2 regions of the Bacillus sp. z50 genome follow, and region 1 is predicted to be linked to the other one. Evidence: predicted binding sites of a transcription regulator. Region 1 holds the regulator's gene; the other holds the start of a gene.
What was found. Region 1 encodes Rex, which represses fermentation and respiration genes when NADH is low (regulators of the CRP and FNR family bind a similar motif). Its sites were predicted from a motif close to TTGTGAAATATTTCACAA; they were not measured.

Region 1 (15,548 bases):
CAAGGTTACACATAAACCATAAAGTTCGGCGTAAAGCGTACCGAAGCCGTGTCACACTGTATTGAAGCTGTGTGAAGTATACAATAACAAAACTGTAGAAGACCTGATCTCTTGCAATATATCTATGCGTAAAGAGGTAAATTCTTCATTACCTAATCCTTATTTCTAACCTTACGCCAACCTAAAAAAACGAAATTGGATTTACACACTAAAATAATGTAAACTTTAATAATAAAATATAAAGCATGGTGAATGACTGTGACCGAATATATGAGAATTTGTAATAGTGAAGAAGAGACCAGGAAGCTGGCAGAGGAAATTGGAAGTCGCCTGATTCCCGGATCTGTAATTGCGCTTGAGGGAGACCTAGGTGCAGGCAAAACAACATTTAGCAAGGGAATTGCTAAAGCAATTGGTGTAACAAGAAATGTAAATAGCCCGACCTTTACCATTATGAAAGAATATAAAGGGAAATTTCCACTTTATCACATGGATGTTTATCGAATTGAAAATGAAGAGGAAGATTTCGGGTTTGAAGAATATTTTGAAGGTGAAGGAATTACGATCGTCGAGTGGGCTCATCTGATAAAAGGACAATTGCCGGAAGAGCTTTTGACCTTATATTTATATCATGATGGGAATGATAGACGGAGAATTGTAGCTGAACCAAAAGGTGAATTTTATGAAAAGCTATGTGAGGAGATATTTTAATGAATGTATTAGCAATTGATACATCTACGAATGTCCTGGGAGTGGCTGTTGCTAATGAAAAAGGGATTATCGGAGAGCAAATAACATTTACAAAACGAAACCATTCAGTACGGGCGATGCCTTCCATAGAAGCAATTTTGAAGGAATGCGGGCTTAAGCCAGGAGACCTTGATAAAATCGTGGTGGCAAAGGGGCCAGGTTCTTATACCGGCGTAAGAATTGGCGTAACGATTGCCAAGTCTTTGGCCTGGAGTCTAGGCATTCAATTATCAGGCGTATCAAGTTTAGAGGCGCTTGCCCTGAATGGCAGATATTTCAATGGTTTGGTATGTCCACTGTTTGATGCAAGAAGGGGACAGATTTATACAAGTCTTTTTAAATGGGATAATGGAGAGTTAGTTAGATTGGAGGAAGACCAGAATGTGTTGGCCATTGAGTGGGCTGAGCATTTAAAATCACTCAATCAACCTATACTATTCATAGGCAATGATGTTCCTATTCATATCGAGGCCCTAACAGAAATTCTTGGAGATAAGGCTATTATGGCACCTTTATCGTTGCATCAGGCCAGGCCGGGTGAATTAGCATTGCATGGCATGAATCTGCCTGGTGATGATATCCACACCTTTGTCCCCAATTACGTACGTTTAGCAGAAGCTGAGGCGAAATGGTTAGAAGCTCAAGAGAAACAGAGGGAAGAGTAATGAATCAGACGATTACATTTCGTAAGATGACTGTAGAGGATCTTGATAGTGTGATTGAGGTAGAGCATGCTTCTTTTACTTTGCCATGGAGCAAAGAAGCTTTTTATAATGAGCTGATGAACAATCAATATGCGTATTATTTGGTAGCAGAGGACCAGGGGAAAGTAATTGGTTATTGCGGTACTTGGTTCATCCTCGATGAGGGCCATATCACGAATATTGCTGTATTGCCGGAATGGAGAGGCAAAAAAATCGGGGAAGAATTAATGGTACGTATGTTGGGCAAGGCACAAAGCATGGGAGTGAAAAGAATGACTCTCGAGGTACGGATCGGAAACCAAACTGCTCAAAGTCTCTATCGAAAATTGGGCTTTAAAGACGGTGGCATAAGAAAGTTTTATTATACAGACAATATGGAAGATGCATTAGTAATGTGGGTGGAATTATGGTGAATAAAGAAAATCAAATCATATTAGGTATAGAAACCAGCTGTGATGAAACCGCAGCAGCAGTAATAAAAAATGGCCGAGAAATTCTTTCAAATGTTGTAGCTTCTCAAATCGAGAGCCATAAACGTTTTGGCGGAGTCGTTCCTGAAATTGCTTCAAGGCATCATGTTGAAGCAATTACCCTTGTAGTTGAAGAGGCATTGGAGAAAGCAGAAATCTCTTGGGATGATCTTGATGGAATTGCGGTTACTGAAGGTCCTGGGTTAGTGGGAGCTCTCTTAATAGGCGTAAATGCGGCAAAAGCATTGGCTTTTGCTCATGGAATTCCACTTATTAATGTACATCATATCGCTGGACATATATATGCAAACAGAATTCTCACTGAGTTTTCCTTTCCCCTCCTTGCATTGGTTGTATCCGGTGGCCATACGGAGCTGGTGTTGATGAAGGAGCATGGAGCTTTTGACGTTATAGGGGAAACAAGAGATGATGCAGCCGGTGAAGCATATGATAAGGTAGCTCGTACGCTAAAGCTACCTTATCCGGGCGGCCCTCATATTGATCGACTGGCGCATGAAGGTCAGCCAACAGTTAAACTGCCTCGTGCATGGCTAGAAGAGGATTCATATGATTTCAGTTTCAGCGGATTAAAATCGGCTGTTATAAATACATTGCATAATGCCAACCAAAAAGGTGAAGTGTTAGCTCCTGAGGATCTGGCTTGCAGCTTTCAGGAAAGTGTAATTGATGTCTTAGTAACTAAAACCGTAAAAGCAGCAGAGGAGTTCCAGGTGAAACAAGTACTGTTAGCCGGCGGGGTTGCTGCCAATAAAGGATTAAGAACTAAATTAGAAAAAGCTTTTATAGACAAAAAGGAAGTAGAATTGATTATACCTCCACTTTATTTATGTACAGATAATGCAGCAATGATTGCTGCAGCAGGTAGTATTGCATTTGAAAAAGGCAAACGAGCTGCCATGGACTTAAATGCAAATCCAGGATTGATATTGGAATAAAAAATGAGGCTGGGACATAACTAAATTTGCTGTGTCCAAAACCGAACGATGTATTGAATTTTTATTAAACTAAATAGAAAAAGCCGAACTATTATTAATAATGCTTAAACTGCACTTTATAATAGTTCGGCTTTTTTAGTTGCTGGAAACCTTTTGTCCCAGCCTTATTTTATTGGTAAAAAAATTGATTGAAAAGTAAAAGCACTCGAATAATTGTGGATAACTACGTGTTATCAACAGATTCTGTGGATAAAAGATTTGAAATCTGTGGATAATGTGGAAAAATCAAAATAAACCTTATTTTATAACTTTTTTAATGTGGATAAAAATGTTGATAAAAACCAAGCCATCCCTAACTTGGTTTTTTATCTTGATTTATTCGTCTTGTAGAGAAGTCCACTCTTCCATTAATGCTTCCAATTCTTCTTCAGTTGCTGTAAGAGTTGTCTGGATTTCCAATGATTTCTCATGGTCCTGATAGATTTCCGGATCACATAATTGTGTATTTAAATCGGATATCCGTGTATCAAGTTCTTCAATGGTAGTTTCAATTTCTGCGATACGTCTTTGGCGTTGGCGCTCTTTCTTTTTAAGCTCCTTGTCCTCCTGATAAGTAGTTTTATCTGAAACAGGGCGATTGTTGGAGATAGAATCCGCTGGTTTTTCCAGTTCAGCGAGTTCCGCTTGTTCTTGTTTTTTCTGAATATAGTAGTCATAATCTCCCAAGTATTCAATTGTACCATCTGCTTTCATTTCCAATACTTTATCGGCAATTCGATTGATAAAGTAACGGTCATGGGATACAAAGAGGAGAGTGCCTGAATAATCAACCAGTGCATTTTCAAGCACTAATTTACTGTCCAAATCCAAGTGGTTGGTCGGCTCATCTAAAATTAAAAGGTTGGCTTTTTGCATCATTAATTTTGAAAGAGCCAGCCGTGCTTTTTCACCACCGCTCAAGGTAGAGACAGTTTTCATTACATCGTCTCCGCTGAATAGAAAGTTTCCTAATATGGATCGGATATCCTTTTCAGGTTGGTTAGGGAAGTCATCCCATAACTCATTTAGCACAGTTTTGTTGGACGATAGATTAGCCTGCTCTTGATCATAATATCCGAGTGTCACATTGGCACCGAGCTGAAAATCTCCATGCAAAGCCGGAATTCTGTTAATCAATGTTTTTAATAAAGTAGATTTCCCTACCCCATTAGGACCAATCAGTGCAATGCTTTCTCCTCTAGTGATTCTAAAGTTCAAGTGGCTGGCAACAGATGCTTCATATCCAATAGACAAATCATTTGCCTGAAGAACTTCATTACCACTTTGCTTTTCAATCTCAAAGGTAAAATTAGCTGATTTTTCATCGCCCAAGGGCCGATCCATTACTTCCATACGCTGCAGGGCCTTTTGCCGGCTCTGGGCTCGTTTAGTTGTAGATGCTCTGGCCATGTTTCTTTGGACAAAATCTTTTAATTTTGCAATCTCATCCTGCTGTTTTTCATAAAGCTTTGCATTACGTTCGTATTCCTCTGCCTTTTGCTCTAAGTATCTGCTGTAATTCCCTGTATATTTCTTAATTGATGTTCGGGAAAGCTCCATTACTTGATGGACAACCTTATCAAGGAAATAACGATCATGGGAAACAATTAGGATAGCGCCAGGGTAAGATTGAAGATAGCCTTCGAGCCAGCTTAATGTATCGATATCAAGATGGTTGGTCGGCTCGTCTAGAATCAGTAAATCAGGTTTCGTTAATAATAATTTACCTAGTGCAAGCCTGGTTTTTTGGCCGCCGCTTAAGGAATTAATAGATGTAGTATAATCATAATCCGAGAAACGCAGACCGTGTAAGACAGAACGTACATCTGCTTCCATTTGGTAACCGCCAGAATTTTTAAATTGCTCCTGGAGACGATCGTAATCTTTTAATACCCGGTTATATTTTTGTTCATCATTGTAGACAGAAGGATCAGCCATAGATTTTTCCAATAATCTCAATTCATCTTCTTGTTTTTGTAAGCCTTCAAAAACAGAGATCATTTCATCCCAAATAGAGCGGTCTGATTGGAGACCGGTATTTTGAGCCAAATATCCAATCGAAACATCTTTTGGCTTATAGATCTCCCCACTGTCATGTGAAAGGTGACCTGCAATGATCTTAAGCAGGGTGGATTTTCCTGCACCGTTTCTGCCAACAAGTGCTATACGGTCTTTCGTTTGAACTTCGAGCTTAATAGTAGATAAAATTGCTTCAGCTCCATAATATTTGGATACATTATTAACTTGTAAAATAATCATATTCTCACCTCAAGAAGTACATACCTTAAGTGTAGCCTACTCTTGATAAGCACCGCAACTTAATAGAAAATTTGTGAATACTCACACAAAAATTACCAAAAATGATAGAAATATTATAGAATAGGAATAGGAGAATAAACTTTCAGTGAATTTACGTGCTTTATTAATCAGGAAAGATCCCATATGATTGGTATCGCGGAGGTAACCTGGAAACAATCAGAACCGCTAGTCCTAGTATTTTGCTCGAATATAAAAGTAACGAATCATTGATAAAAAAGCGGCGTATTATACATAGCTAAGATAGTTAGAATTATGGTAGTGAAGAAAACTTCTGATATAATTTCTATGTGATACCCGGGCACTCCAAGGATTAGATATTGATTTTATATGGAAAAAGGCTGAAAATATGAATAGATTAATTATTCGTATAATCTTAAAAACGAAAGTAAGAAATAACAGCTGTTTCAGCAATACTTGATTAACCTTATATGTTATGTGCAAAGCAATCGAAAAATCAATGGTTATTGAAGGAAACTATTTTCATTGGAAAACCGGGGGGTAAAACCAGTCGGGATTATCAAAGGCAGTTTTGATATATGGAGTAACGATTGACAAGAAAGAATAGGGAGAAGGGAATTAATTTTGCAGGAAAATACTAAAATACCGCAGGCTACAGCCAAACGACTTCCATTATATTATCGTTTTATACAAAATCTACACGCGTCAGGAAAACTACGAGTTTCTTCCGCAGAACTAAGTGAAGCTGTTAAAGTAGATTCAGCTACTATACGAAGAGATTTCTCGTACTTTGGTGCTTTAGGTAAAAAAGGGTATGGTTACAATGTTAATTATCTATTATCCTTCTTTAGAAAAACTCTCGATCAAGATGAGATTACAAAGGTAGCTCTAATTGGAGTCGGGAATCTAGGTACAGCTTTCTTAAATTATAATTTTATGAAAAATAATAATACAAAGATTGAAATGGCGTTTGATGTTTCTCCTGATAAAGTAGGAACCCTTATAGGGGATGTTCCGCTCTATCATATGGATGAACTGGAGAAAAAACTTGAAAAGCAAGATATTAGTGTAGCTATTTTAACAGTTCCATCACAGGTTGCCCAATCTATTACAGATCGTTTAGTGGCTGCGAACATTAAGGCTATTTTAAACTTTACGCCGGCACGTCTGAATGTGCCAGACAGCATTCGTGTCCATCATATTGACCTTGCAGTCGAATTGCAATCATTAGTATATTTTCTTAAACATTATCCATCCGGAAATACGGAAGATACAGAATAAAAAATCTCGAAGGTTTTCCCTCCGAGATTTTTTTTGTTATTCTTTTGGTTTTTCACTTTTCATTTTCTTTATTTGCTTATGAATCATCACCAAGCGGATTCCTGAACCAACATCAAGTGTAGCCAGTATGATCAGGAAATAGGTAAAGAAATCCCAACCGCTGCGTGATACATTTTGAACAGCAAAAAATATAAAAATAGCACCTAAAATTAAGTAAGTCGTTGCCATATACAACGGTGAACGTCTCATAACAAACCTCCGATAAAGCTTTGAACTTTATTAAGCTCTTCCATATTTTTTAATATATCATCTTTGTAAAGTGATTGTACGATTACAACTAATGTATTCATAGTAATGTGGGCAAAAATAGGAACAAGGATTCTCTTTGTTTTAACATATAAATAAGCAAATGTGAATCCCATTGCTGTATAAAGCAGGATATGTACAAATTCCATGTGAGCAACGGCAAAGATCAGTGAACTGATTAACGCGCTCAGGAAGAAATTCAATCGCTTGTGTAATGTGCCAAAGATAATTTTCCTAAAGACAATCTCTTCTAAAAATGGCCCAAGTACAGAACTGACTACCATAACAAGCGGTACTGCCTCAATGAGACCGAGTATATTCTGTGTATTTTCAGACCCGGTAGGAATACCAATAATTCGTTCGATATTACCAGCTATAGATTGTGAAAACAAAGCAAGAAATACTCCGCCAATTGCCCAGCCGATCGAAGCTCCCACACTTGCCTGATCGCCTAAGCTTCTATTATTTTTTTCATATCTCAGTAGGACTAGAGTAATGATAGAAGCCAGAATAAAGCTTATAACAATCCAATACCCTGCAGCCAATACTTCTATCCGTTCCGCGGGGATATTCGTGTTCGATAAGAAAACCAGCATAATTGGGATACCAAGAATAGAAGAAAATTGCATGGCAATATAGGTAATGAGAATTGACCAGTAATATTTTTTCAAATAGAAAAACTCCCTTAATCTTTTATATAGATATTAGATTGCGTATATCTTTAATTTTAACCGTTTTTACCTCATAGTTACAATTGCGAAACATTTTCCTTCTCTTCATCTACCAAACTGAAATAAAAAGGATATTTAGACCTTATTTGGGTAAGATAAATAAATGGTGATAAAATTTAAAAATTTTAACTAATATTACTTGCAAATCATTGGTTCTTTATTTAAACTATAAATTGTGTTAGCACTCAACGATGATGAGTGCTAATAAAAATGGAGATAACTTTAAGGAGGTAGTTTTACTTGTTAAAGCCACTAGGAGATCGCGTTGTGATTGAACTTGTCGCACAAGAGGAAAAAACTGCAAGCGGCATCGTGTTACCAGACACTGCCAAAGAAAAACCATCTGAAGGCAAAATTGTAGCGGTAGGAACAGGCCGTGTCCTTGAGAATGGTGAGCGAGTAGGATTGGAAGTATCTGAAGGCGATCATATTATCTTCTCTAAATATTCAGGTACAGAAATTAAATACGAAGGTAAAGAATACTTAATTTTACGTGAAAGCGACATTTTGGCCGTTATTGCTTAACGAAAATGTCGATTAAAAAATAAGACATAACAAAAAAATCGAGGAGGTAATTTACGTATGGCAAAAGATATTAAATTTAGTGAAGAAGCTCGCCGCGCTATGTTACGTGGGGTAGATGCATTAGCTGATACAGTAAAAGTTACACTTGGACCAAAAGGACGTAACGTTGTTCTTGAAAAGAAATTCGGTTCCCCACTTATCACAAATGATGGTGTAACAATCGCAAAAGAAATCGAGCTTGAAGACGCGTTTGAAAACATGGGTGCTAAATTGGTTGCAGAAGTAGCAAGCAAAACAAATGAAATTGCTGGTGACGGTACAACTACTGCAACAGTTCTTGCCCAAGCTATGATTCGTGAAGGATTGAAAAACGTAACAGCTGGCGCTAACCCAATGGGCGTTCGTAAAGGGATTGAAAAAGCTGTTTCTGTTGCAATTGAAGAATTACAAGCAATCTCCAAACCAATCGAAGGCAAAGAATCCATTGCACAAGTTGCTGCGATTTCTTCTGCTGACGAAGAAGTTGGCGCTCTAATTGCTGAAGCAATGGAACGCGTTGGTAACGACGGAGTTATCACAATCGAAGAATCCAAAGGATTTACAACTGAACTAGATGTAGTAGAAGGTATGCAATTCGACCGTGGATATTCTTCTCCATACATGGTAACAGATTCCGATAAAATGGAAGCTGTACTAGAAAATCCATACATCTTGATCACAGATAAGAAAATCTCTAACATCCAGGAAGTACTTCCTGTCCTTGAACAAGTTGTTCAACAAGGTAAACCTTTATTGCTAATTGCTGAGGATGTTGAAGGTGAAGCACAAGCAACTCTAGTTGTGAACAAACTTCGCGGAACATTCAATGCAGTAGCTGTTAAAGCTCCTGGATTCGGTGACCGTCGTAAAGCTATGCTTGAAGACATCGCTGCATTAACTGGCGGTGAAGTAATCACTGAAGAACTAGGCCGTGACCTTAAATCTGCTACATTAACTTCTCTTGGACGCGCTGCGAAAGTTGTTGTTACAAAAGAAACAACTACAATCGTTGAAGGTGCTGGAGAAACTAGCGAAATCGGTGCACGTATCAATCAAATTCGTTCCCAATTAGAAGAAACTACTTCTGAATTTGATAAAGAAAAATTACAAGAGCGTCTTGCTAAACTTGCTGGCGGCGTAGCCGTTATCAAAGTAGGTGCAGCAACTGAAACAGAATTGAAAGAGCGCAAACTTCGCATTGAAGATGCTCTAAACTCCACTCGTGCTGCTGTTGAAGAAGGTATCGTAGCCGGTGGTGGTACTGCACTTGTAAGTGTGTACAATAAAGTGGCTGCTGTGGAACTTGAAGGCGATGCACAAACTGGTGTTAACATCGTACTTCGTGCTCTTGAAGAGCCAGTTCGCCAAATCGCTCACAACGCAGGCCTTGAAGGTTCTGTAGTTGTAGAACGTCTTAAAAAAGAAGAAATCGGCATTGGCTTCAATGCAGCTAATGGCCAATGGGTAAACATGATCGAATCCGGTATCGTGGATCCTACTAAAGTAACTCGTTCTGCACTTCAAAACGCAGCTTCTGTTGCAGCTATGTTCTTAACAACTGAAGCAGTTGTTGCTGACAAGCCAGAGCCAGCTGGTGCAGGCGGCGGAATGCCTGACATGGGTGGTATGGGCGGAATGGGCGGCATGATGTAATCAGCCCCAAACCCTTGATATATAAGGATTTTGAATAGGGGATAAGAGAGATGCTAACATTTCTCGCCCGATTAGAGGCTTCTCATTAATTTATGAGAAGCCTCTTTTTATTTCTTTAAATAGTTTGGTAAAAATGAATTCTTCTTTTAGGAATTACACCACCAGTACCTATGTTTTTCCATATATAACTGTCTTGGAATTAAAATAACGCTATCTCGATATATATTTAAAAGAAACCAACTAACATTTGTATAGTTGTTTTTTATATTGCTTGTTAAAAGTTTGGAAGACTTAAGAATATAGATCTCTAAAACTTTTTTAATATAGTAAATAACAGAAGAGAAATCACCTTTTTTTGGAGGTGTGGATGATGAGAAGGTTAAAGGGAATCGTATATTTTAAAGATTAACAGGAGATAAAAAATTCATACAAAAATGTTAAGTTTGGTTTTTAAAAATTTTATTGCTATAAAAAATTATGTTGATATAATAATAAAAGATAAAGAAACTCCTGAAAAGATAGATTTTTCCGAGAGGAATATATATTGGAGAAAATATAAATCTTTTACAATTAATAATATATAAAAAATAGGCTTTTTATGGAGATAGCAAGTAACATACGAGCTAGCATTAAATACTTGGTAAATTAATTGAAAAATGGACTGTACAAAATTAAAGGGTACTCTTTTGGAAAAAGAAATAACTGTCATTTTAATGTGTATTCCTTTAAAAGTGGAATGCATTTTTTATTTCTAATGAAAAAAGGAACAAGGAGGAAGGTAGAGTGGAACGTGATAAAAAATACAAAAAGATAATTACCATCTTATTGATCCTACTATGCATAAGCCTTGTTGCTCTAATAGGAATAGGGATATATAAGCATTTTGCATCGAAAGAATCGACATCTGTCAGTGTGCCTGAAAATTATATTATCCCTGAAGATGGCGGTAATACAAACAATCAAACAGAGAATACGGAAAATAATACTGGAACAGATAATAGCAACTCTTCGAACGAAGACCATATTACTATAGAAAGTAATGGCACTAACGGTGGCTCCAACGATGGCTCCAACGATGGCTCCAACGATGGCTCCAACGATGGCTCCAACGGTGGCACTAACGGTGGCTCCAACGATGGCACTAACGGTGGCTCCAACGATGGCTCCAACGGTGGCACTAACGGTGGCACTAACGATGGCACTAACGGTGGCACTAACGGTGGCTCTAACGATAGCTCTAACGATAGCTCTAACGATAGCTCTAACGATAGCTCTAACGATAGCTCTAACAATGGTTCTAACGATAGCGATAGCGACAGTGATAGTAGTAAACCTACATCAACCGTTATTTCACTCCATAAAGGACAGTTCATAGACAATGAGCCTTTTAAGGTAACCAATATGTTGCCTGGTGATTTAGAAGTAAAGAATTTCTGTCTTAAGGTGTCATATAAAAACTCCGGTACAATAAAATTTTTGGTAGATATACATAACAAACCAGAAAAATTATTAGAAGTATTGAAGCTAAAAGTTGTTCTTCTTAATAGTGGAGATGTTCTCTATGACGGATTAATGAGAGATATGGGTGAATTAGAAACATATACGTTGGAAAAATCAGATACTGCAAAAACGGAAGAATTGTATTACGAAATTTCCACCTATCTTGATACTTCGGTTGGGAATGAGTATATGGACAGTACGGAATTGAAAGCTGATTTCAGATGGTGGGTAGATGAAAAAGCTAATTTAGTTCGTGCACCTGGTAAGCTAGATTATTCAAATGTAGCATTAGCGCTTAGTTTTATAACAGGTTCACTGCTGATATTAAAACTCCTTCCGAAAAAACACAAAAAATAGGAGAGCGAGCCATATGCAAAATAATCAACAGACAGGCAAAAAGTTGAAAACAAGTGTTGCTGCAATTTTCATACTTTCTATTTGCCTTTGTATTACCACCTTTGCTCTTATATGGTCGATGGTGTGGGTAAATAACAATATTTTTAGTGTCGGGAAAATAGATATTGATCTAAATGATGGTAAACCAGTTATTGAGGAACATGAGTATCTTTTTAAGCCAGGTATGACCGTTGCAAAGGAATTCTATATTCAAAACAACAGCACATGTGAAGCTTATTACAAGATATATTTTGACGACATTACAGGTGGACTTGCTGATGTGATTGAAGTGACCATTCGTGATGATGAACAAGTTTTATTTTTTGGTAAACCAAGTGAACTTACAAGACAGATGGTATCTTCAGCTAATGATCCATTACGTTTAAAAGAAAAAAAAGAATTGGAAATTGAGTTCCATTATCCAAAAGAAAGCCGTAGTACGCAAGATGCAACATTAACCTTTACCCTTTGTGCAGATGCAGTACAAACGAAAAATAATCCAGATAGAGAATTTGACTAAGGAGGAAACAACAAGGAAATGAAAAAAGCGTTACATATCATGAAAGCCATCATGACGTGGTTCCTTATGGTAGCAAGTATAGGGATGATGGTGTTTACAATCATCTCTGTAACGACCTTTGATCAGCCGGAACGAAATCTTTTTGGGTATAAACCCTTTATTGTCTTATCTGATTCCATGAGTAAGACAGATTTTAATGCAGGGGATTTAGTTCTTGTAAAAGAAACAGATCCGTCCACCTTGAAGGAAGGAGATATTATTGCCTATACTTCCACAGGTACTGACAATTATGGAGAAACAGTTACTCATAAAATCAGAAGTTTAACGACGGGTGCGAATGGAAACCCCGGATTTATTACATACGGAACAACGACAAATACAGACGATGAAACAGTAGTTACATACGAGTATGTGTTAGGTAAATACGAAACTCATATTCCAAAAGTGGGGACATTCTTCCAGTTTTTAAAGACTACACCAGGTTATATTTGTTGTATTTTCATTCCATTTATGTTGTTGATTGTCATTCATTTAATGGATAGTATTCGGCTATTTAGAAAGTACAAATCCGAACAAAAAGCCGAGCTGCAAGCAGAGAGAGACGAAATTGCAAAAGAACGAGCTGAATCTCAAAAGATGATGGAAGAGCTATTGAAATTGAAAGAACAGCTTGGAACGACTAACAATGGTGTAAACAGCAATGATGCTGCTACATATACACAAGGTAACGGTGAATAGGGGAATCTCTCGACCGATACCAAAAATGTTTTAGGAGGAGATAGGATATGAAAAAAGGATCAACTAAAAGAGCATTAGTTACGAGCATAGTGTCAACATGTGCGAGCGTAACAATGTTAGCCGGTGCAACATTTGCTTGGTTTACGGATACAGCAAGCACAGGTGTCAACAAAATTCAAGCAGGGACTCTAGACATTGCGCTTTTAGATGCAAACGAAGAGGCGTCTGTTGAAGGTAAGACTCTTAACTGGAATACTCCTGATGGAGCAAAGGATGAAATCCTTTGGGAACCAGGGGCTACATACAATTTAGAAACGGTAACTGTAAAGAATAAAGGTAACTTACCTCTTAAGTATAAAGTTATCATTACTGGCATCAATGGTGATGCAGAACTTAACAAAGCCATTGATTGGACAATTGAAGGTGCAAACATTAATGAGGAATACAAATTAGCTAAGGGTGATTCTGAAAAAATTACTATAAGCGGTACTATGAAAACAACTGCTGGTAATGAATATCAGGGTAAATCAATTGATGGTATTGGAATTACAGTAGTTGCCACACAGGATACAGTATATTCAGTTGCCACAGCTAATGAATTAGTGGCTGCATTAAGTGCTGGCGAAAGTGTTACTCTGGCGAATGACATTGTTTTAAGCAACGAACAGAAAGTAGTTATCGAAAATGGAAAAGCTGTAACTATTGATCTGAACGGAAAGACTCTTACTGCTGAAAATACAAATACCGCGACACATAACTTTATGCTTGACGTAAATGGTGGAGAGCTGACACTTCTTAATGGGACTGTAAAACTGACTCACACAGGTGTCAACATGGGATGGAATGGTGCTGCAACTGCTATTAATGTTACAGATGGCGGCGTACTGAATATGGAAGGTGTAACAGTTAGCGTTTCTGGAACAGATATGAACTTTGCAGTTCATCTCAATAACTGGGGTGAAGTTACCATGAATGCAAACAACTGTGTATTTGATTCTGACTATTGTGGAGTTAGAGTATTCAACAGCGGCCCTGCCATGAATAATGTTAAGATTACTAATAGTACATTAAAGGGTAACACTCGTGCGTTCTGGGTACATAATTACTCATCTGCTGATTTTGGCGGCAAGCTTTATTCAGGTGCTACCGCTGCTTATGACAAAGATCAGGTTGATGGACGTCTGAAATTAGATATATACAATAATAATAATACATTTGAAGTTACTGGAGTTACGAAGTCTCCAATTCGCTATGGATATAACTCTAACTCGACAGTTTACTATGGTGCAAATGGTAAAATAGTTGAATAAACATTTATTAGTATAATTAAGCCTGCCCACATTGTGGGCAGCAATCAAAGGGCATTTCATCCCTGTTAGCGTAGTGCCTTTTGATTGCTCATTTATAGCACAATTTAAGGGGGCGAGAAAATTGAAATTATTATATAAACTTAAATACATAATAGAGAGTAATAATTTGGTTAAAATGCTTATGCCCTCCTTGTTGGGAATAATTATATGCATAACCTGTTTAATGGGTACAACATGGGCTTGGTTTGCAGACAATGTTACCACTTCTATACAAAGTATAGAATCAGCCAAGTATGATATTACCGTAAATATTCAAGACGGAGCTGCCACAATAGCCATGGAAAATGGCGAATATATCCTTACCCAAAAGGCAGAGGGAGAAGGTTATAAGGTTACTGTGAAGGCAAACGGTTCGGCTAGTACAGGGTATTTTAGAATATCTGGGCCGGAAGGTTTTTTACCATTATATAGTACTCAGTTAGCGCCAGGAGAAGTAATGACGTTTACTTTTTACCCTGGTACAACAGGGAAATACTATTTTGAAAGTGCATGGGGAACTTATAGTGGAGAAAATACAATTAAAAATAATGATATAATCGGAACATCAGCACAATCAGAAATGAACATTGCTGATATGGAAGAATTAGAAGACACAGAAATATCGAATGATGCTTCAGATTCAACACCTGCACTTGGACCAAATGAAGAAGAAAATTTAGATAAAGATGTAATTGGAGATTCAGATGAAGAAATAAACAATGAAGCAGATGGTGAATTAGACAACATACCTTCTACTGTTCAACCATCTGAAGTTCCTGATGATTCAGAAGAGACTTTTGAAATTGCAGATCAGAACTGAGAATAATGTAACAGAAACCGGCATTCATATTTTTGAGTGTCGGTTTTTTTTTGTAAATTACTATTGGTTGGGACACAGTTTTAGCTACTGCTCCAGCCCCTGGATTTTAGCTGCTAATTCACCGCATATCGATCGTGTAACGTTAAAAGCGATGCATATTGAATTGCATCGCTTTTAGGAAAGGTGAAACCGTATATATTTAGCTGCTAACCAAGTGCTAACATTTTGCTAACGAAACCTAATAAATCGCAGTAAATTCAAGATAAAGATATTACACATATAGCGAGTAAAACGTCGATTTGACGCAGTTCCATTCCAATATAGGAAAATATATTACACTTTGTAACCATATGGGCGGCATGATGTAATCTGCCTCTTCCATTAAAAGAAGTATCCTACAAGTTGAAAAACTTGCGGGATGCTTCTTTTTTTTGTTTTTAATGGTGAAAAAAGGATGTACATACACCATTTGAAAATACATAAGTTAAACTGCA
Region 2 (15,548 bases), on a different contig from region 1:
GTGCTAAAATGATTCACTTAGCTCCAAATACATCTTCTACGATTGTATCTAAGTCAATTTCTCAGCATGGCGGTAAAGTGAGCTATCGTGGGGTTGTGCACTTTGGTAAAAGGGCTGATGGAGCACGCTCTAATATCGAGTGTGATACACTCATTATGGATAATCAATCAACTTCTGATACGATTCCATACAATGAAATCCACAATGATAATATCTCACTTGAGCATGAAGCGAAAGTTTCCAAAGTATCTGAAGAGCAGCTCTTCTATTTAATGAGCCGCGGTATCTCAGAACAGGAAGCAACAGAAATGATCGTTATGGGATTCATTGAACCGTTCACAAAAGAACTTCCAATGGAATATGCAGTTGAAATGAACAGATTAATTAAATTTGAGATGGAAGGTTCTATCGGTTAATACTGAGACAACTCTTTCCACTATATTAAGAATCCGAATTTATTTTCGGATTCTTTTTTTATCGTCTCCAAAGTTGAAGGGGAATCACCTATACCCTACCTATGGCGTAGCTATGCCCCACCTCCACCTATACCGGGGTAAAGGTGCAGGATGTGTGAAAGGTGGAGGAAGCCACCTATGACGCGGCTATGCCCCATCTTTACCGAAGGAAGAATAAGCAATGCAACTTATATTAGCCATGAACCATATAATTTAGACTCCATAGCATCTGCCTCTATTTTATTTAAATAGGTCTAATAGATTTTATTAAACAATAACACTTGGATAATAACAGAATATTTAGTAGTATTTAGTAATCCTTATATTGTTTTTATAATTAGGGAGGATAGATATGGACTTTATTAACAGGTTACAAAGTTATATCAGCATTGATTGGCCTCAACTCAAAAGTTATGGATTAACAATCCTATACACTTTTATCATCACCTATGCTTTGATTTATCTCGTCAGGTTTATTCTTCACAAGTTCTTTAAGCATACAAATTTTTTGATTGAGAAAAAGGAACAAACAATTGAATCTGTAGTACGCAACACGTCTAATTATTTGGGTTTCTTTATTATTATTCTTGCCATGATTAAACCCTTCGTGGATATCAAAAATATACTGGTTGCCGGCGGAGTGGTAGGAATTGTAGTTGGACTGGGTGCCCAAAAAATTATGACTGATCTTCTGGCAGGGTTTTTTATGATATTCGAAAAACAATTTCAGCGAGGGGATTTTGTCCACGTAAATGGGGAAATAGATGGTGGGACAGTAGAGGATATGGGATTTAGAGTGGTGAAAATCCGATTACTTAACGGAAAACTAATGACAGTTCCAAATGGTGAAATTCGCAAAGTAGAAAACGGAAATGTTGAAAGGAGAAGAATTTTTGAGAGCGTAATTGTTAGTTTCCAAGAGAATCCTGCAAAAATAGAAGAGTTACTTGCTGAGGTATGTGATGAACTCAACCAAAAGCAAATCCATTATCTCAAAACTGATTTAAAAGGAGAATATCTCGAACCCTATCAAGTTCATGGCTTATCTTCATTAGATAGCAGTCCGTATGGCTTACGATTTTCAATCAAAGCTACAGTAAGCGATGAGTACTATATGGAAGCAGCTCAAATGGCTAAGAAAGTTATGGCGCAGAAAATGTATGAAAATCGTATTGGTTTAGCATCGCAACAATTTGCCGTACAAGATAGACAAAAGGATTATATAGAACACTAAGAAATGCCGTTACGTAGTGGTAACGGCATTTCTTAGTGCTGTTTAATTTTCATTAAACCATAAACCATTGATTCCATATCTCTCTTTAAATCTCTATTCTACTTTTTCTCAGCAAGCCATGCAGCAACTTTCTCTGCATCCTCGCCTTTGATTATTCCTGCAGGCATTCCTTTCGCACCGTTATTGATTATATCCAGGATTTCGTCCTTACTCATACTATTTCCGATATCCTCAAGCTTTGGTCCGGCATAGCCTTCTAAAGCATTGCCATGGCAGGAAGCACAGTTATTGGCATATATTTTTTCTTCTTCTGTTAGTGGTTTTTGCGATTCTTCTTCATTACCAGAAGAGCATGCAGTTAAAGAAAAAACTAAGCCTGCCAGTAAGAGGGCTTTATTGTACATAGGAATCATTCTCCCTTCAGTTCTATTTAAGAATTACTTTACTTGAGTTTATTATTTTGTCAATATAAAGACTTCTCTGTCAATCCGATAGAAGTGGATCTATGACAAAGGACTTAAATTCAAAAAATAATGACTACAGTTAGACAAATACATAAAGCAGGCATATAATAAGTATGTGAAGTATTTCACAATCTGTAAGGTGAAGGTGTTCACAAATTGTTTACAGACTGATTTTAAATAATCTGATAAAATTAAATTGTCAGATAGGATGTTCAGTAATTTTTTTCACTAATAGGGACGCATTTTATCCCTGTGGGACTATTTACGACCAATACTAGGTTTTCTATAAGGAGGAAATTGAAATGGCTGTTAAAGAAGAAAAAATAGAAGAAGTCCTTAAGGTATCTGAGATGATTGAAGAGTTAATCGAAAATGGAAAATCGGCCCTGCGTACATTTGAGACATTTGATCAAGAAAAAATCGATGAGATTGTTCATCAAATGGCAATTGCCGGTCTTGATCAACACATGCTTTTAGCTAAAATGGCGGTGGAAGAGACTGGCAGAGGGATTTACGAAGATAAATGTACTAAAAACATGTTTGCAACGGAATATATTTGGCACAGTATTAAATACGATAAAACGGTTGGTGTCATTCGTGAAGATCAACAAACAGGTGTCATGGAGATTGCAGAGCCTGTCGGAATTGTTGCAGGTGTCACACCAGTTACGAATCCTACTTCGACTACTATGTTTAAAGCTTTAATATCTATTAAGACACGTAACCCAATTATATTTGCTTTCCATCCATCAGCACAAGAATGCTCCAAGAAGGCGGCGCAAGTCCTGCATGATGCTGCCGTAGCTGCAGGTGCTCCTAAAGGATGTATTCAATGGATTGAGCACCCATCCATTGAAGCTACAAAGCAATTAATGAATCATAAAGATATCGCATTAGTGCTTGCGACAGGCGGAGCAGGAATGGTTAAATCAGCTTATTCTACAGGTAAGCCGGCACTCGGTGTAGGTCCTGGTAACGTACCTTGTTATATTGAAAAGTCAGCTAAAGTAAAACGTGCAGTCAATGATGTTATTTTATCGAAGTCTTTTGATAACGGCATGATCTGTGCCTCTGAGCAAGCTATTATTGTAGATGATCAGATCTATGAAGAAGTTAAACAAGAGTTTATAAAAAATAACTGCTATTTTGTAAATGATAAAGAATTAAAGAAACTTGAACGTCTTGTTATTGATGAACAATCATGTGCCGTTAATGCTCATATTGTTGGAAAATCTGCTAATGAGATAGCTGAAATGGCTGGAATTAAAGTACCTGAGCATACCAAAATAATAATTGCCGAAATTGATGGTGCAGGTCCACAATATCCTTTATCTCGTGAAAAATTAAGTCCGGTATTGGCGTGTATCCGTGTTAAATCTACGGAAGAGGGCTTTGGTGCATGTATGGATATGCTGAACTTAGGTGGTCTTGGACACTCGGCCGTTATTCATAGCACCAATGAACAAATCCAACGGGAATACGGAATAAAAATGAAAGCATGTCGTATTATTGTAAATTCCCCATCTGCTCAAGGAGGAATTGGTGACATCTATAATGCCTTCATTCCATCTTTAACACTTGGTTGTGGCTCTTATGGAAATAACTCAGTTTCTGAAAATGTATCAGCTACTCACTTGATTAACGTGAAGATGATGACACAGCGTCGTAATAATATGCAATGGTTTAAATTGCCGCCAAAAATTTATTTTGAGAAGTATTCCACACAGTATCTAGCAAAAATGAGAAGAATCAAACGTGCCTTTATTGTAACGGATCCAGGCATGGTAAGCCTTGGTTATGTTGATATTGTTAAAGAATATTTATGGAAAAATAAAGGGATTGAAGCAATCGAAATGTTTGCGGATGTTGAACCGGATCCATCTGATGAAACAGTATTCAAGGGTGCTAAATTAATGCATAGCTTTGAGCCGGATGTAATTGTCGCTCTGGGCGGTGGTTCTGCGCTGGATGCAGCGAAGGGCATGTGGTTATTCTATGAACAACCGGAAACATCATTCTTTAACATTAAACAAAAATTCATTGATATCAGGAAACGTACGTATAAATATCCTGACTTAGGTGAAAAAGCCCAATTTGTTGCCATCCCGACCACTTCCGGTACTGGTTCTGAAGTAACGCCATTTGCGGTTATTACGGATAAAGAAACGAATGTAAAGTATCCGCTGGCTGACTATGCCTTAACACCGGATGTAGCAATCCTGGATTCCCAGTTTGTCATGACTGTTCCTAAAAATATCACAGCTGATACAGGGATGGACGTTTTAACACATGCCATTGAGGCTTATGTGTCTGTAATGGCAAATGATTATACAGATGGTTTAGCCTTAAAAGCTATTGAACTAGTCTTTAATAATTTAAAAACAGCGTACCATGACGGAGCGAATGAGGAAGCTCGTGAGAAAATGCATAATGCATCCTGTATGGCAGGGATGGCCTTCTCCAATGCCTTCCTGGGTATTAATCACAGCCTAGCACATAAGATTGGAGCTGAATTCCATATCCCGCATGGCCGCTCTAATGCAATTCTTATGCCGCATGTTATTCGTTACAATGCCATTCGTCCAAGAAAACATGCGCTCTTCCCTAAATATGAATACTACTGTGCGGATGAGCGATATGCTCAAATAGCCAGAATACTGGGACTACCTGCAAGCACAACTGAAGAAGGGGTTCAGTCATTAATAGAGGCTGTCACTGAGCTGGGTAAATCATTGGAAATCGATATGAGCATTAAAGGACAAGGAATAACTCAAGAAAGATTTGAGGAAAATGTAAAAATATTAGCAGAGCGTGCATTTGAAGACCAATGTACAACTGCCAATCCAAAATTACCTCTAATCAGTGAACTGGAAGAAATCTTAAGAGAAGCGTACAAAGGAGTTTAATAATCTGGTAAAAAAGACGGCATGAAATGTGCCGTCTTTTTTGTATATAGGATTAAATGTAGTCCTCCATAACAAAGGAGCACCATTCACCAAGGATCTGTATTCATATGCTATTATATGACGTAGGAGGAGATCCTTTATGATTTATATTGGTGTAACTGGTTGGGGTGATCATGATACCCTTTATCCTTCAACTATTAAGCCTAAAGATAAGCTGGCTGAGTACAGCAGCCATTTTCCGGTAGTGGAAGTTGATGCCTCCTTTTACGCGGTACAGCCGATTAGGAACGCTGAGAAATGGGTTAAAGAGACACCTGATTCTTTTAAATTTATAGTTAAAGCCTATCAAGGAATGACGGGCCATCAGCGTGGCGATATCCCTTTTGAATCAAAAAAAGACATGTTCCATGCTTTTAAGGATTCCTTAAAGCCGTACAGTAACGCGAATAAGCTGGCCTTGGTTTTGTTTCAATTTCCCCCATGGTTTGATTGTAAAAAAGAAAACGTCAGTTATTTAAGGTATTGCAAGGAAATGATGGGCGATTGTAAGGTGGCCTTGGAATTCAGAAATCAATCATGGTTTAGTGAGAAATATCGTGAAGCAACCTTGTCTTTTATGAAAGAAGAAGGGTGGATTCATTCAATTGTGGATGAACCGCAAGCAGGCGAGGGTTCAATCCCGACAGTACCAGTTGCAACCGATTCCGAAGTTACACTTGTGCGGATGCATGGAAGAAATGTGTATGGCTGGAATAAACCGAATGATGCAAATTGGCGGGAAGTTCGATATTTATATAAATACAATGAAGAAGAACTGCTTGAATGGAGAATGAGAATCCAGGAGTTAGCAAAGGATACAAGGGATATCATTGTCTTATTTAACAATAATTCCGGTGGAGACGCCGCTGGTAACGCAAAGGAATTTCAACAAATGCTCGGGATAAGCTATCAAGATTTAAATCCGAGACAAATGGATTTGTTTTAACTTGATTCAGCAGAAGTCTCCCCACCTCGATTAGGTCGTGAGATAAATCAGTAGGAGTTCAAACTTCGACTGAATCAAGTTAAAAGCCTCCAGCGGTTGGAAGGAACATCGCAAGGATTTATTAGGCAGATACGCCTGGACGATTTTTCTCTGCAATAACGTCGAGGTGTTATTAATGATATAAACAACCGATGAGCTATAATCAAGCAGCTTTGTCTCTTTATTACTAAATCATTGGAAGGCGGATTATATGAGTTATATTTTATTAATAATTGTGGGGTTAGCTGCCGGCTTTTTCGGTTCCCTTGTTGGATTGGGCGGAGGTATTATCATCGTTCCGATTCTATTATTTTTATCAGGTGGAATCCTCGGTGCCCTCAGCCCCCAAATGGCAGTGGGTACTTCTCTGTTTACCCTGATTTTTACGGGGCTGTCTTCTACTCTTGCTTATTTAAAGCAGAAGACTGTGGACTATAAAAGTGCATATTTATTTTTGATTGGGATTGCGCCAGGCAGTTTGATTGGAGGATGGGCCAATTCCTATTTAAATGTGGATGCCTTTAATATCCTGTTTGGAATCCTTATGGTTTTCATGTCCTTTCTCCTTATGGTCAGAAATGAACTGAAGCCAAAAAAGAAGAATTTCAACGGGATGGTTACACGTACATACATAGATAAGGAAGGGCGTGAGCATCAATATGGTTACAAAAAAAGTAGCGCCATATTGGTCTCTTTTGCGGTCGGCTTTCTCTCTTCGTTATTTGGGATAGGCGGAGGCTCTTTGATGGTACCGGTTATGTTGATTGCGTTCCATTTTCCTCCCCATGTCGCTGTCGGGACATCGATGTTGTTAATATTCTTCTCTTCCATTATTGGATCCATTAGCCACATTTTTCAGGGCCATGTCAATTGGCTTTATGCATTGGCGCTAATACCGGGTGGATATATTGGAGCAAAATTGGGTGCCTTTGTAAATACGAAAATGAAAAGTACAACCTTGGTCATCGCACTCAGAATCATGCTGGTAGTAGTTGGCATAAAATTGATCTGGGAAGGGGTACAAGCGTTAATTTAGAGGTGGGAATATGAAGGAAACAATTCATTTGTTTCATATAAATGATATACATAGTCATTTTGAGCATTGGAATAAAATTGTAACATATATGAATAATCAGCAGGCGGCATATGAGGAAGCCGGAGATATTGTGTTTAAGCTCGATATAGGTGATCATGTTGACCGATTTCATCCTTTTACGGAAGGTACAATGGGAAAAGGAAATATTCAATTATTAAATGAAGCGGGCATAAACGGTGCAACGATTGGCAATAACGAGGGAATTACATTACCCCATGATGAATTGGATCATTTATATGAGGAAGCCGAATTTCCAGTTACCGTTGCCAATCTTTATAAACCTGATGGAAGCAGACCTAGCTGGGCTTTGCCATATTATATTAGGGTAACGCCTAAAGGAAGGCGTATTGCTTTTTTTGGCGTAACAGCTCCATTTACTGAATTGTATCATCTCCTAGGGTGGTCCATCACAGATCCATTTTATGAGGTCGAACGTATTATAAATGAATTAAAGGGAAAAGCAGATATTATAATTTTATTATCTCACTTAGGCTTACCAAGTGATGAGGTTATCGCAGCCAAACATCCGGAAATTTCTCTGATTATTGGAGGGCATACTCATCATATTTTGCATAGTGGAAAAAGGATTAACCAAACTCTTTTATGTTGTGCAGGTAAATATGGAATGTACGTCGGTCATGCAGAAGTAACAATAGATGAAGGATTTATTTCTACACGGGCCGGTCTTGTAGATATGCGATCGGATGGATTAACGGTAGCAGATCAGTTGATGGCAGATAAACTGTATGAAATCGGAAAGACAACTCTCAATGAAACGATACTAACTCTAGAACAGCCGTTAAAAACTGACTGGTTTCATGATTCAGATCTTTCTAAATTACTTTGCCAAGGGGTGAAGGAATGGTGTGAAGTGGACATCGCCTTATTAAATTCAGGTCTACTATTGGATGGTTTGGATGCTAAAGATGTGACTAAATATGATATCCACAAAATTTGTCCTCACCCAATTAATCCATGTATATTAACCATTACAGGAGAAAAATTAATACAAATTTTAAATTTGACTCGTAATCCCGACTGGCCTCATCTGCAAGTAAAGGGTCTTGGCTTTAGGGGGAAAATAATGGGAGCATTTGTTTATGACGGTGTTCAATTGATAGATAGGGATAATCAGAGCTGTTGGTTACATAATGGTAAACAAATTAATACACAGGAGCTGTACAGGGTGGCCATCCCTGATATGTTTACGTTTGGCCATCTTTTTCCGGAAGTCAGAGAGGTTGAGAACAAAACCTATTTGATGCCAGAATTTCTTAGAGATATTCTTGCCTGGAAATTAGCGCAGCTTGCATCTTAACGGCATTTTTTAGGGTGAGCAGCCATATACTTTATGAATGGTACTGGAATAAGGGGTGGTGCTCATGATTGAATTTGTGCCCTTTGAAATAGACGGTAAATTATATAAGGGTGTGAGTGTACAGCTTCCAAAGACATCTCTACTGGCAATTGCCGGACAGAAGGGATATATTATGTGCGGAGCACTGGATATTGGATTATTGAATGAAAGGCTCAACGAACGTAGGATTATTGCCGGAAGAGCGGTAGGGGTACGTACCCTAGAGGAATTATTGAATGCTCCGCTCGAATCAGTAACGGAAGAGGCCAAAAGAAGAGGGATTGTTCCAGGAATGCTTGGAAAAGATGCAATTCAATTTATGTAGAGCAACTCCTAAAGGGGGTGCTCTTTTTTTGTTAACGGAACTAATGAAATAGTGTAATTAAAAAACAAATTTTTATAATATATGCCAAAAAATGAAAATAATTTCAGGTTAATCTGTTATAATATAGGATAAGATGTCAAATTATAGACATTAAATCTTTTCCTAAACAGAGGTATAAAAATGAGAATCGTTCAGACAGCTTATTTAACTTCGGGTGCCGTTTTAGGAAAGCCAATCGTTGATATCAAGGGGCGTACCCTGTTGCATAAAGGTGTGCAAATTACAGATTGGCAGATTAAACGGCTGCAGAAATATAATATTCCTTATGTTTATATTGATGATATAGAAACCAGTCATATAATTCCTGAGGATATCATTTCAGATAAAATCCGAAGAGGAGCTATTGTAACAATTAAAGATACCTTTGATAATATGAAGAATGAAGTCAAGCAATCTAAAAGTATAGTCATAGAAAAGGCTGCATTGACTATGTCAAAGCAGGTTGATCAACTGACAGCCGAATTAAAAGGCCATCAGGATTTATTTCATATTATTTCTGATATCTATGCATTTGACAATTATGTTTTTAACCACTCTTTAAATGTGGCACTATATTCACTGGCCATCGGTCTGGAATTAAAGTTAAAGCCAGATGTATTAAAAACATTGGGACTTGGTTCAATCTTGCATGATGTGGGGAAAATGGCCGTTCCGGAGGAAATCCTCTTTAAACCAGGAAAACTTCTGGAAAGTGAGTTCCAAATTATTAAACGGCATTCGGAAGAAGGATTCCATATACTCAGACAGGTCCACAATCTTTCATTGCTCGTGGCTCATTGTGCATATCAGCATCATGAACGGCTTGATGGCAGCGGGTATCCTCGAGGACTAAAAAACAATGAAATTTTATACATGGCTAAAATTATTGCTGTAGCAGATGTTTTTGATGCTGTTACATCTAAACGTGTGTATCGGGAAGCGATGCTGCCAAGTGAAGCTCTGGAACTGTTGTATGCAGGTACAGGTACTAAATTTGATCGGGAGATTGTGGATGCATTCAAGAGGTCGATTGCCATTTATCCAGTCGGCATCACTGTTGAATTAAATGATGGACGAAAAGGAATCGTATCTAGGCAGAATGCAGGCTACAGTGATCGCCCTGTCATAGAAGTGTATGAAAGAAATGGTGAGCAGCTCCCATTTAGATATGAAGTTGATTTGAAAATACAGCTGGATGTAACCATTAAAAAATGTGATACAACCTTCAGCAATCATACAATGAAATTAAGCTAATAAACCTCTTCTTACAAGCATAGGTATACTTGTAAGGAGGGGATTTTTTATGTATAGACGTAAACGGATTAAAAGGAAACGATCTATTATGCGGGGTCCCTTGCCGGTTAAGCATGTCCTTATTATAACATTTTTGTTCTTTATGGGAACGAGCCTAATCAGTCTTTGGATCGTGAATGCGGCTATTGAACCTACATTGATGCGTTATGCAGAATCTGAAACGAAAAAACTTACCAGCTTGGTTATTAATCAAGCAATTAAAGAAACTCTTTCCACACATAATGATATGGACAAAATTATTACAGATATACCCAAGCAGGGAGACGATATAGCTGTGGATGGAATCCAGTTTAACACAGAAATTATTAATAGAATCCGTTCGGAAACCTCTTTGCTTATCCAAAATCAATTAAGTGAAATAGAAAATGGTAATTTATCATCCTTTGACTATCTGAAGGATCGAGTAAGGGTGAAGGAAAATGGTTCAAAGGGAATTATACATGGGGTTCCGCTCGGGAAAGCAACGAATAATGCCTTACTTGGTAATCTTGGTCCAAAAATCCCGGTGGAAATGGAAACAATCAGTGATATACAAAGTGATGTCAAAACGACCCTGGAGCCATACGGAATCAATAACGCCCTGATTAAGGTTTATTTAGAGGTTGAAGTTCATGCCCAGGTTATTATCCCATTTGCTTCAAAGCCGACGAAGATTAAAACCACTATTCCAATGGGAATGAGAGTCGTGTCCGGTCATGTTCCTACTTATTTCAATGGGAGTGGGACAGGGGGATCCCCTGCTATCCAACTACCTGCAAAATAGGGGTCTGTTCAATAGAAAAAGGCTTGAATCTTGTTTTATACAGGACCCAAGCCTTTCTAGTTTACTTTGCCTTCGCGGCTTTTTCAGCTCTTTCCCAAAGCTTTAAATACGGATATGGATTAAAGGACCATTCAGTGCGGCCGTTTTCTTTATACATCCCATAATGAAGATGAGGAGGGAATTTTCCAGATGTACCGGGGGGACCATATCCAGAGCTGCCAACACCTCCAAGGAGAGTGCCTGGTTCAACTAATTGACCAACCTCAATCCCTTTTGCAAATCCATTTAGATGTGCAAAATAATGATAGGTGTTATTGATATCACGAATGCCAATTCTCCACCCGCCAAATTTATTCCACCCCTTTAGCTCTATAATTCCATAACAGGTGGATCTTACGGGTACACCATAGCCTGCAAAAATATCTGTACCTTCATGAGAACGACGGCCACCCCAGCCACGGGCAACTCCCCATGTGCTTGTATATGTATAATGGCTGCCAAGTGGAACAGGAAAAGCTTTTTTCTGCAAATCAATGGTTTGATGTTTTTTAAATAATTGAGCATTGCTCATAATAATACTTACTGCTCGATCTCTTTTATAGTATTCCCATATACCGATACGGAAGTTATCTTTATCTACTCCATAGGATAGTAAATATTGATTTATCGCAGCTAATTGATCATATTCATTAAAGGGATCTGCTTTACCATCTTGATCACCATCAATCCCCATGCCACCAAAAAAAGAAATGGTTAAAGGGTTAGTGTCTTTGGTATTTGGATTTGAGATTCCGGTCCACTTATCTGCTGGAATTAGAATACCAAGTGTATTTGGGTCCGATAGGTCTTTTCGAGCCAATCTGATACTTCGTTCATATTGATCAAAAGCAGCTATATAGTACCAAGGGAGTTGGGTGGAGTCTTCTACACGTTTGTACATTTCCATCCGTTTTTTTAATAGTTGCTGCTCATCTTGACTGGCTGATGCTTGCACAGGTATGCAGGGGGAGATATAAGCTGCCAGAATGAATAGAATCAATATACGATAGAACATTTGGAACACTCCTTTACTGTTCGTTAGTATACCGATAAATGAGGATGATTATTTTAGTAGGAAATTGGAAAGTGATTGTAAAATCTGTAAGGTAGCTCATTATAATAACAGTAGGTAAACATGGATAAAGAAAATGGAGGGCTAGAGAAATCCACATCATAAATAAAAAACTTCATGGTTATATGTGGGGAATGATATAATAAGGAAACAAATTACGGAATAAATGAGTAAGAGGTGAACAAATGATTACCATTAATAACACTCAATATGAGATTGTAGAAGAACATGGAGACGGGTTTAATGAAGAGACCTTTAAAAGCCGTTTTAGTGAGATATTGAACCGTTATGACTATATACTTGGGGACTGGGGATATGGACAACTTCGCCTTAAAGGGTTTTTTGATGACCAGAATCAGAAAGCATCCTACGATAATAAAATAAGTACCATCAAAGAATATCTGTATGAATACTGTAACTTTGGCTGTTCGTACTTTATTTTAAAGAAAACTAAAAAGTGAGTGAAAAGCCCCCAATTCTTCGTAATTGAGGGGCTATTATTTTAACCGCTGTGCAGAGTTAAATGACCTCGTCTAAGAATTTTTTCCACTCCAATGCCTCATCACTCGTTATAGAAAAAGCATATTCCAAATAGCCGGGCTCCTCTAAATCGTCTGGTCCAATAATGGCGAAACGGTTCCCTTGCATATCCAACACAAGTGTTTTTCCATAGAAACGATCGGTTCTGGTTAAAGCTAGGTCAATTCTGCTGTTTTCACCCATGAAACTGACAAATCTAGTTTTTGTATCATACGTGTCATCGTAAAGAAAAAATCGCTCGGACATATGGGTTCCTCCATTTTGTTATTATCATTTGATTCTTCTAAATCCTATGGTTTTTATACTGGAGACTTCTAGTCTTATTCTAACATTTTTCAACAAAAAATTTTAAAAAAAGGATATAATAGGAATATACTGAAAGTTTAAGGCTCTAATGTTAAATCCCAACTATGCTTTTGTGAGAGGATTGTGTAATATGGTTCATTCCTATAATGGAGGAACAAAATGGAGTAAGTGGATGTCCATTTTTCTTCTTGATTCGAGACTTCTGTTCTATCCTCCGAAATTTACAATAAGAAACCCAATTGTATCAAGGATAAAAAAAGCATTTGGAAATCAAGGTGAAATTGCAATTGTTGTATTTCATATTAGCAAAATGGATGAATTAAAGGAAATGGCTGGTGAGCAAGCCTATTACTCCTTCTTTCATGATTTAAAAAAAGAATTTGAAATAGCTATTAAAAAATATATTTACAGAACAAATATTATGGGAGTACAAGATTTTAATCAGGATAGCATTGTCTTGTATGTAAGGAGTCCTTTGTGCACACCAGGAACTGACCAGTTGGATAATATAATAGGGAATATACACCAGTCAGTACAGGAATCTGACATATATAGATATTCGCCAATTGAGCTTACAATCGGACGTGGATATATGTACTGTGACCGGACCTATATAAATATTGAAACAACGGTTAATCGGGCCTTTGTTTTAGCTCATTCCATGGCTCGTAATGAGGTGGAGCCAGATTATAATGATATGATTCATCAGCTTACTGGTATTATCCATGATAAATCGATTCGCTTGATGTCACAGGCTATCTTAGAAGTAGAAACGGGTAAGGTTAAAGCATGGGAAATGCTATCAAGAGGACCGTCCGGAACGAAGCTTGAAAATCCGTTAACGTTATTTGCAGTCGCTAAACAAACTGGCAGATTGTTTACTCTTGAAATGATTGTGTTGGAAAAGGTATTTCAACACATCCAAATGACGGATATAGAGGGTGATATCTATATCAATTTTACACCAATAACAATGGGAGAACGTAATTTTCCTGGCCATGTAGAGATGTTATTAAAAAAATATGAGATTGAACCATCCGTGGTAGTGTTTGAAATAACCGAGAGAGATTCGATTGAAGGAGTTCATCTATTAAGATCAAATGTCAGCTATTTACGTTCACTTGGAATTAGAATAGCTATTGATGATACAGGAGCTGGCTATGCAAGTTTGCATATTATAGGAGAAGTATTGCCGGATATCATAAAAATCGATCGTACAGTTATACAAAATATTCATTCAAACCGTGTGAAAGAATCTATGCTTAAGGGTCTGCTGCTCATTGCTAAAGAAACGGGTTCTCTTGTTGTTGCAGAAGGAACAGAAAATGAAGATGAGGCTATGGTGATGGTACGGAATAAGGTAGACCTTGCTCAGGGTTATTTTTATGGGAGACCCCAATTTCTTGAACTTTCATTAGCAACCATTTAAGCTTAAAAATGGATAGTATATGTGGTGAGATTGATGAGGAGGAATACAGGATGTACTTCGTAGATCGAGAAGCAATTGAGGATAAACTGCTTTATTTAGAAACTCAGACAAATCTTCTGAAAAGTAAAGGAGAATGGACTGAGTCTACTATTGAGAAACTGGCATTAGAGCGTATCTTTCAAACCATCATTGATGCCGTTCTGGATGTAGGGAATTCAATGATAGATGGTTTTATTATGAGAGATCCAGGCAGCTATGAAGACATAATCGATATCCTGCTGGATGAAAAAGTGATTGATTCAGCGATGGAGATTGATTTAAAAACATTGCTCCCATACAGGAAAGAACTCGTGCAAGCCTACACAGCTATTCATCACGGGCAACTGCAAAAAGCAGTATATGAAAATTTGAACACTATTCAACAATTCCCTGCATGTATAAGAAGCTATATTGAAACTGAATTAGGTGTCGTAACAGCTTTTAAACCATATGATAAATGATACGTACATAAACGATGAGCCAATATGCTTATCGTTTTTTTAATGATTGTGATAATCGTTTGAGTTAGACATTTTGGGTACTTTTGAATTTTAAATACTTTGATAAAAGAAGGTGCTATGATGGAAATCTGGAACTTAACTGAAAATCCTGCAGGTAATACTTATCAGCAATTATTAGAAGTCTTATGTGATTACTCGGACACATTCTATTTTGTAACACGGAAAGAATTAACTTATAAACAAGAAATACTTGAACAATTTTGCATGGTTCACCTGTACTACACATGAGGAATTCGGTGAATTTTCCATTCGTTCGGAATTTTATAGGAAGTTAATTGGCCAAATAGAAGGCTTAAAAGTAGAAAAAGAGGATTAAACTACTTGGGTATGTCCTAATTAGCATCAGGAGATAATTAGACGGGCTTCCGCTTTTCGATTGAATGCTACTGTGGTAAAGTAAATGAAGTAAATCTAACACGTCCAGGAGAGAACAATGCGTATGAAAAAGTATAAAGGTTATTTAATTGATTTAGATGGAACAATGTATAAGGGAACAGAACGAATTTTGGAGGCTGTCCATTTTGTGCAGGAACTAAAAAGACAAGAGATTCCTTATTTATTTGTAACGAATAATTCATCACGTACTCCTGAGCAGGTAGCTGAAAAGCTGCGCCAATTTGACATT

Region 2: a site for Rex is predicted at 2,267-2,284, ahead of adhE (bifunctional acetaldehyde-CoA/alcohol dehydrogenase). Genes of this name have one in related genera too.

The regions. Positions count from the first base shown of each region.
Region 1 is NZ_JBZFQL010000008.1:74,372-89,919, reverse strand. Features, by position in the region: gene tsaE (tRNA (adenosine(37)-N6)-threonylcarbamoyltransferase complex ATPase subunit type 1 TsaE) at 253-711, shown strand; gene tsaB (tRNA (adenosine(37)-N6)-threonylcarbamoyltransferase complex dimerization subunit type 1 TsaB) at 711-1,415, shown strand; gene rimI (ribosomal protein S18-alanine N-acetyltransferase) at 1,415-1,867, shown strand; gene tsaD (tRNA (adenosine(37)-N6)-threonylcarbamoyltransferase complex transferase subunit TsaD) at 1,864-2,880, shown strand; gene AC4G3N_RS17750 (ABC-F family ATP-binding cassette domain-containing protein) at 3,256-5,178, opposite strand; gene AC4G3N_RS17745 (redox-sensing transcriptional repressor Rex) at 5,818-6,477, shown strand; gene AC4G3N_RS17740 (YdiK family protein) at 6,514-6,726, opposite strand; gene AC4G3N_RS17735 (CPBP family intramembrane glutamic endopeptidase) at 6,723-7,454, opposite strand; gene groES (co-chaperone GroES) at 7,755-8,039, shown strand; gene groL (chaperonin GroEL) at 8,097-9,731, shown strand; gene AC4G3N_RS17720 (glycine zipper family protein) at 10,587-10,928, opposite strand; gene AC4G3N_RS17715 (hypothetical protein) at 11,602-12,147, shown strand; gene AC4G3N_RS17710 (signal peptidase I) at 12,166-12,885, shown strand; gene AC4G3N_RS17705 (TasA family protein) at 12,933-14,195, shown strand; gene AC4G3N_RS17700 (hypothetical protein) at 14,317-15,054, shown strand.
Region 2 is NZ_JBZFQL010000003.1:537,916-553,463, forward strand. Features, by position in the region: gene sufB (Fe-S cluster assembly protein SufB) at 1-416, shown strand, start outside; gene AC4G3N_RS11915 (mechanosensitive ion channel family protein) at 808-1,689, shown strand; gene AC4G3N_RS11920 (c-type cytochrome) at 1,788-2,093, opposite strand; gene adhE (bifunctional acetaldehyde-CoA/alcohol dehydrogenase) at 2,456-5,059, shown strand; gene AC4G3N_RS11930 (DUF72 domain-containing protein) at 5,199-6,044, shown strand; gene AC4G3N_RS11935 (sulfite exporter TauE/SafE family protein) at 6,295-7,119, shown strand; gene AC4G3N_RS11940 (bifunctional metallophosphatase/5'-nucleotidase) at 7,130-8,497, shown strand; gene AC4G3N_RS11945 (YunC family protein) at 8,562-8,861, shown strand; gene AC4G3N_RS11950 (HD-GYP domain-containing protein) at 9,042-10,154, shown strand; gene yunB (sporulation protein YunB) at 10,204-10,977, shown strand; gene AC4G3N_RS11960 (M23 family metallopeptidase) at 11,039-12,031, opposite strand; gene AC4G3N_RS11965 (YutD family protein) at 12,274-12,549, shown strand; gene AC4G3N_RS11970 (DUF3055 domain-containing protein) at 12,608-12,874, opposite strand; gene AC4G3N_RS11975 (EAL domain-containing protein) at 13,065-14,363, shown strand; gene AC4G3N_RS11980 (DUF86 domain-containing protein) at 14,414-14,863, shown strand; gene AC4G3N_RS11985 (hypothetical protein) at 14,984-15,151, shown strand; gene AC4G3N_RS11990 (TIGR01457 family HAD-type hydrolase) at 15,363-15,548, shown strand, end outside.